Regions from separate parts of the Anaerostipes stercorihominis genome, predicted to be linked through region 1. Evidence: riboswitches for the same ligand, from Rfam matches in the RefSeq annotation. Region 1 holds a riboswitch; the other holds the start of a gene.
The links. Region 1 has a riboswitch for FMN ahead of ribD (bifunctional diaminohydroxyphosphoribosylaminopyrimidine deaminase/5-amino-6-(5-phosphoribosylamino)uracil reductase RibD). Riboswitches for the same ligand answer to the same signal wherever they lie in the genome.

Region 1 (3,811 bases):
CAATTCGCAATATTGGGTTAGATCAAGGGAATCTTATTTTGTATTATACAATCAAAACAGAAAAGGAAATCAAATTTCCGGGGGAAGTCTGGGAAAGTGAGCAGATAAAACGAAAGAATGCCGCGGTGTATCCGGAAGTAAAATTAAATCATAGGTTACTGGAAACTATGCCATCTTCCAACGAGGTTTATCAAGAAGACAGCAGAACGATCAAAGGAGTATTGAGGCAAAATATATCTGAAAAATTAGAGCAGAAAGTTTTATTGGAACTTAATGTGGAAAATATTCTGGGGGTAAAAGGAAATTGGAAAATGCGGATGATGATAGATCGTGGAGACATTTCGGATGAAAGTAAACGGTATGTTTTTGGAGGGCAAATGGTAGATTCTATGGTTCTTTCTCCATTGGGGAATACACTGGCAATCAAAGACGGATACAACAACAGAAAAATTGTATTAAGAGATGGGGAGGGAAATTATCTTTATACACAGGCTGATTCAATTCAAGAAGGAAAAATATCTTATTATAATTTCTTTGTCAAGAAACAAAAAACATCGGATTTTGAGGTGATTCCTGTGAAAGAAACTTCGGGAAAACAAATCAAAGAAGAAAAGACGATTGCTTTAATAAAAGGGCAAACGATGCAGTTCAGTGATCATACAGTTTTAAAAATAGAGAAAATTCAGAAAGAAAAAGAATTATTAAGAATTTATACAAAAGTATTATCTTATGATGCGGTGGAATTTCATGTGGGGGTTGAAGGAGATTGTCTGCCGGAGATCGAATCCGATGGGATCAATCGGGATATTTGGATGGACTATGAACAACAGTTGTTGGTGTTTGATTTCTATGATATATTCGGAACCGAAGATTTTCGCAATGCCAAAACATTAAAGTATAAACAGCAGAAGATACAATTGGATGAAAAGAATGCTGTAAAAATTCATTTATTTGAGAGATTCCGTTGACAAAATAAAAAAGTTTGGATTTCTGTTTGTTTATAGAAAATAGTATTTGACAACTTCTTTAAGATGGGCGTATAATGAGCCTGAGAAATAGAATAATATCTTCAGGGCAGGGTGTAATTCCCTACCGGCGGTACAGCCCGCGAGCCTTTTAGGCATGATTCGGTGTGATTCCGAAGCCGACAGTATAGTCTGGATGGAAGAAGATCAAAGAGATAGTGTGTGTAGGATGTCCTGGGATTTTTGTAAGATCCCGGGATTTTTTTGACAGGCGCTTTGGCGTTTGGAACGAAAAAAGTATCCGACAGAACACGAGATGAGAAAAAGTTCCTGAAGTTTTGTTTCAGGAACTTTTTGATTTCAGATCTCTTGTGTCTCATTCTCCCATAAAGAACCTGAAGGGAAGGGAGATGAAAGGATGAAACAAAAATTTATGGAGAGAGCTATCCGGCTTGCCGAAAAAGGCAGGGGATGGACGAATCCGAATCCTCTGGTAGGAGCCGTTGTTGTAAAACAAGATAGGATTATCGGTGAAGGCTATCATGAAAAAATCGGAGGACTACATGCAGAGAGAAATGCATTGAAACATTGTAAGGAGGATCCTGCCGGAGCTTCCATGTACGTCACATTAGAACCTTGTTGTCATTATGGGAAAACACCACCCTGCACGGAGGCGATTATTGAAAGTGGAATTCGAAAGGTCTATGTGGGGAGTTTGGATCCCAATCCTAAAGTATCAGGAAAGGGAATTGAAATTCTTCGAAAACATGGAATTTTGGCAGAAACAGGGGTGTTGGAAGAAAAATGCAAAAGCATCAATGAGATTTTCTTTTATCATATCCGAAATTCACAGCCGTTTATTGCTCTGAAATATGCTATGACACTGGATGGAAAAATCGCAACGTCTTTGGGGGAATCCCGGTGGATTACAGGAGAAGAAGCGAGAGAGCATGTTCATCACTTAAGACATCAGTATTGTGCCATCATGGCAGGAATTCAAACTGTGCTTACAGATGATCCGATGCTAAATGTCAGACTCCAACATGGAAAAGATCCGATTCGTATTATTTGTGATTCCAATCTTAGAATTCCTTTGAAATCAAAGATTGTAAAGACAGCAAAACAGATACCGACGATCATTGCAGCGGTTAAGAAAGATCATGAAAAAGAGAAAGCTTTGGAGGAGAGAGGATGCACGATCCTATATACGGATTCACAGAAGGGCGTTGTGGATGTTCGGCAGCTTTTCGGAGAACTTTACCAAAGAGGAATTGACAGCATTTTAGTAGAAGGCGGCGGAACACTCAATGATACACTTCTTCAAAATCACTGCATTCAAAAGGTTTATGCTTATATCGCACCCAAACTTTTAGGTGGGGAAGAAGCCAAAACACCAGTCGAAGGACAGGGAGTCTTAAAGATCGCAGATGCAATGCTTCTTGAGACGCCAAAAGTTACAGTATTAGGACAGGATCTGTTGTTGGAAGGGCGGGTGAGGTCATGTTTACCGGAATCGTAGAAGAAACGGGAAAAGTCCTTTCGCTGCAAAGAGGAAATCAACATGCCGGTCTGCTGATTCAGGGAGAAAAAATATTTGAGGATTTAAAACCTGGAGATAGTGTGGCAGTCAATGGAGTTTGTCTGACGGCAGCTAAGATTTATAAAAATACTTTCTGTGCAGATGTTATGAATGAAACGTTTTCTCGCAGCAGTCTCGGAAATCTGAAACGAGGTGAGTATGTAAATTTAGAGCGTGCGATGGAAGCCAATGGAAGATTCGGCGGTCATATGGTTGCAGGTCATGTGGATGCAGTGGGAGAGATTGAATCTGTCAAAAAAGATGACAATGCCATATGGTACAAAATCAAAGTTCCCAAACATCTGATGAAATACTGTATTGAAAAGGGGTCTATTACTCTGGATGGAATCAGCTTAACAATTGCAGAACTGACAGATCATACGGTATCTGTATCTATGATTCCTCATACGGTACAAAATACGAATTTCCGGTGGAAACTCCCGGGTGATTATGTGAATCTGGAGAATGATCTGATCGGGAAATACATTGATAAGCTGCTACATGTTCAGAAAGCACAAGAGGAAAAGAATTCAGAAATTACAAGGGAATTATTGCAGAATGCGGGATTTTAGGAGGAAAGATGAGTATGGTAACATGTGAAGTGATGGCGGAACTTCCGACAAAATATGGAAATTTTAAAGCGTACGGATATGTAGATCAAAGAAACGGAGAAGAACATATTGCTTTGGTGAAGGGAAATGTGGCAGATGGATTACCGGTTTTATGCAGAGTCCATTCCGAATGCATGACCGGAGATACCTTTGGATCTTTGAGATGCGATTGTGGACAACAGCGAAGCCGCGCTATGCGTCAGATCGAGAGGGAAGGTCGAGGTGTGTTTTTGTATTTGCGTCAGGAAGGACGGGGAATCGGATTAATAAATAAATTAAAGACATATGTATTGCAGGAACGGGGAATGGATACGGTAGAAGCTAATTTGGCGCTTGGATTTGAAGCAGACGAAAGAGATTACAGTGCAGGAGCAATGATATTAAAAGATTTGGGAATTACAAAACTTCGTCTTATGACAAACAATCCTGCAAAGATGGAAGGGTTGGATAAATATGGTTTGAAAATTGTAGAGAGAGTACCGATCCAAATGCCGATCAATCCCTTTGATCGATACTATATGCAGACAAAACAGAACAAGATGAGACATATGACAAATTATGAAATGTCGCTGTAAGAAAGGAAAGAAAAAGATGAGAGTGTTAGAAGGAAAGTTAGTAGCAAGCGGATTAAAAATAGGAATTGTGGCAGCACGTTT
Region 2 (3,811 bases), on a different contig from region 1:
AATCCAAGCATCATGTCCGGAGTACTGAAATTATTAAAATAAAATTTAACTGTTATACATAATCAGCCATGCGATAGAGCAGAGCAGCAGACTTATCCCAGCCAAGGCAAGGGTCTGTGATGGACTGCCCGTAAACTCCATTTCCGATGGACTGGCATCCGTCTTCGATATAACTCTCAATCATGATTCCTTTGACCAGAGAGCGGATTTCCGGAAGAAAGCTTCTGCTGTGAAGAACTTCCTGAACGATGCGCGGCTGCTGATCCCATTGTTTTCCGGAATTGGAGTGATTGGCGTCTACAATGACAGCGGGATTTTTCAATTGAAATTTTTCGTACATGTATGCAACACGAGTCAGATCTTCATAGTGATAGTTCGGAATATTATTTCCATGGCGGTTGACAGAGCCACGCAGAATGGCATGGGTTAAAGGATTTCCATCTGTTTTGACTTCATATCCGTTGGCAATAAAATCATGTTGGTGCTGACCGGCAGTGATGGAATTCATCATAACGGTCAGATCTCCTCCTGTTGGATTTTTCATGCCGGCAGGAATGTCAAATCCGCTGACGGTTAAGCGATGCTGTTGATTTTCTACGGAACGTGCGCCGACGGCAACGTAAGATAAGATATCTTCCATATATGGCCAGTTTCCTGGATAAAGCATCTCATCGGCAGCAGGCATATGAAATTCCTCCAAAGCATCCATGTGGAGTTTGCGGACGGAACGCAGACCGCTTGCCATGTCCGGTGCTTTTTCAGGATCGGGCTGGTGAATCATTCCTTTATAGCCGTCACCAGTGGTGCGTGGTTTATTGGTATAGATGCGGGGAATTATTAAAAGTTTATCGGAAAGGTCCTTCTGAACTCTTGCGAGACGTCCGAGATAATCCATAACGGCAGATTCATTATCAGCAGAACAAGGTCCGATGATGACGATAAATTTGTCTGACTTTCCAGTAAAAATATTACGGATTTCGAGATCTCGTTGTTCTTTTATTTTTTTTGCCCCTTCACTCAGAGGAAATTCTTCCCTTAATTCCTCCGGAGAAGGCATCTTGGCAACTCTGTGCATTCCCATAGTTTCTCTCTCCTTTATTCATACAAGTAAAGTATTTAGTTTTTTATAGTTTAACAAATTATAATGTTGGTGTAAAGAAAGGAAATGTGAAATATTGCTTTACAAAGGAAGAAAGAAGGACTATAATAAGAACGTAAACAGAAAACACTTTCATTTTCTGTAAAATTGAATATTGAAGTAGAGAAAAAATTCTCCAACTTCAGGGCAGAGTGAGATATTTTCAAATATCAATTCTCGACTGGCGGTGATGCTTTTGAAAGGATAAGTCCGCGAGCGCAAGCTGATTGGGTTAGAATCCCGAACCAACAGTATAGTCTGGATGAAAGAAGTAGCGGGTGATGTAATGGTGCATCATCTAGGTTTTGGGCCCTGTCGTTTTCGGTAAACGATAAGGTCTTTTTCATTTTCTGAGAACATTTTGTTCTTAAATAAATTAAAAAGGAGAATATGATGATGGCAGGAGAAACAATGACAATGAAGACAAACAAGGTGAATGTGAGAACCATTGCAATGACTGGAATGTTGGGGGCATTGGCGACAATTTTGATGTTTTTGGAATTTCCCATTCCGGTGTTGATTCCACCGTTTATTAAGTTTGATTTTTCGGAACTTCCGGCGCTGTTGGCGGCATATTCTATGGGACCGGTGTCGGGAATTGCAGTATGCTTTATTAAGAATGCGATCAATCTGCTTCACACGCAGACCGGCGGAGTCGGAGAGCTTTCAAATTTTATTTTAGGCGTGTGTTTTGTGTTGCCTGCCGGTTTGTTGTATCAGAAGAAAAAGACACAGAAAAGAGCAATGCTTGGCGCATTGTTTGGAGCGGTGCTGATGTCTGTGCTGAGTGTCTTTTCCAATTATTTTATTGTATATCCGGTTTACACCAATTTTATGCCGATGGAGGCAATTCTTGGTGCATATCAGGCAATCAATAAGAATGTAACCAGCTTGTGGGATGCACTCATATGGTTTAATATGCCGTTTACGTTTATCAAAGGAATGTGCAGTGTTGTGATTACGTTTTTTATATACAAAAGAATCTCACCGATTTTAAAAGGAACCAACCGTTAAAAAATCTAAGAGGCAGATGATATGGTGTCATCTGCCTCTTATCACGTTTGGTGAGTGGAAAATAAAACTTATGCATCATTTAATTTTTTCTTGGCTTTTTCCATAAATGGTTCTGAAGCCACGATAAAACGCTCGTGTGTACCGATTCCGACGCGGCCTTTGTTATCTGTGACTTCCACGTGGAAGACAAGACGTTTGCGGTCAATTTCAGTTAAGGTGCAGTGGCATTGAATGGTGCCTCCAATCGGAGTGGCAGAGACATGAGCAATATTTAAATTTGTTCCTACGGTAGTTGTGCCTTCATCCAGTTTTCCGGCAAGCAGGTTGACAGCCGCCTGTTCAACAAGAGAAATCATAGCGGGTGTCGCATAGACAGGAAGACTGCCGCTTCCCCATTTCTCAGCAGTGTTTTCCGGAACGACCTGTTCTGTCAGTACAATTTCATCTCCAACATGAATGTTCATATACTTTTCTCCAATCAAACTTTTTATAATATATCATATCCATAGTATAGCAAAGTTCGATAAAAATACCATAGTTTTTTCATAATTCTTGAAAAATTATGGTATAATGTCCTAAAAACGGAGGTAAAATGGTTTGAAGCTATATTTAATCAGACACGGTGAGACCGATTGGAATAAATCCAGACGGATACAGGGAAGTTCCGATATTCCTTTAAATGAATATGGCAGGGAGCTAGCATTCTCTACCAGAGAAGGATTGCGGAAAATTCCATTTGATATTGCTTATACAAGTCCTCTGAAACGAGCCAGAGAGACAGGGGAAATTGTATTAGGAGGAAGAAATATTGCCCTTTATGAAGATGAGAGAATTGCGGAAGTCGATTTTGGAATTTATGAGGGAAAATCAGAGGCCGATTTAATTGAAGAAGGAGATCCTGTTTTGAGATTTTTTGATGCGCCGGAGCAATTTGTGAAGGCAGGGGGATGTGAAGACCACGAAGAGGTCATTTTAAGAGGGAAAGAGTTTTTGAAGGATAGAATCCTTCCAAATGAGAAAAAATATGAAAATATTGCAGTTTTTTCTCATGGAGCTATGATTCACGGGATGCTTACTTATATGTATCAGAGAGAAATCAAAGATTTCTGGCATGAGCCGAGACAATTAAATTGTGGAGTGACGATTGTAGAAATTGCGGATCATAAGTATCGCATAATAGAAGAGTCAAGAATTTTCTATTCAATCTAGAGATCACGGAGATAAATATGACAAAACAACAATTTTTAGAGGAACTTCGACTGGCGTTGGAAGGTATGATACCGGAAGAGGCGGTGAAAGAAAATGTACAGTACTATGAAAAATTTATTTGGGAGCAGGAAAAGAATGGAAGATCTCAGGAGGAGATTCTTCGGGAGCTGGGAAGTCCGCGATTAATTGCAAAAACCATTGTGGATGCAGCGGAGGCAGATGCAGTTTCAGAAGAGCAGACATACTATGATGATGCTTCCGGGGATGTGAAAGCAGAAACGTCATATAGAAAGAACAGAGTTTATACGGTAAATTCCAGAGGTCTGAAAATAGGATGTTTTCTTGTGGGAATTCTATTGCTTTTGATTTTATTTGTCGTGTTTAAATTATTTTTTATGTTTTTAGGACCAATTTTGGCAATTGGATTGGTCATTTATCTAATTGGACGTT

Region 2: another riboswitch for FMN. It lies ahead of AC27EF_RS02590 (ECF transporter S component); the one in region 1 lies ahead of ribD (bifunctional diaminohydroxyphosphoribosylaminopyrimidine deaminase/5-amino-6-(5-phosphoribosylamino)uracil reductase RibD).

What each region holds. Positions count from the first base shown of each region.
Region 1 covers NZ_BAAJCL010000010.1:50,635-54,445, reverse strand. Annotated here, with positions in the region: gene AC27EF_RS09870 (DUF4179 domain-containing protein) at 1-968, shown strand, start outside; FMN riboswitch at 1,062-1,177, shown strand; gene ribD (bifunctional diaminohydroxyphosphoribosylaminopyrimidine deaminase/5-amino-6-(5-phosphoribosylamino)uracil reductase RibD) at 1,384-2,484, shown strand; gene ribE (riboflavin synthase) at 2,466-3,116, shown strand; partial or broken gene ribA (GTP cyclohydrolase II) at 3,155-3,730, shown strand; gene ribH (6,7-dimethyl-8-ribityllumazine synthase) at 3,747-3,811, shown strand, end outside.
Region 2 covers NZ_BAAJCL010000002.1:94,710-98,520, forward strand. Annotated here, with positions in the region: gene AC27EF_RS02580 (hypothetical protein) at 1-42, shown strand, start outside; gene AC27EF_RS02585 (3-deoxy-7-phosphoheptulonate synthase) at 53-1,081, opposite strand; FMN riboswitch at 1,273-1,416, shown strand; gene AC27EF_RS02590 (ECF transporter S component) at 1,535-2,152, shown strand; gene AC27EF_RS02595 (thioesterase family protein) at 2,221-2,616, opposite strand; gene AC27EF_RS02600 (histidine phosphatase family protein) at 2,750-3,361, shown strand; gene AC27EF_RS02605 (DUF1700 domain-containing protein) at 3,379-3,811, shown strand, end outside.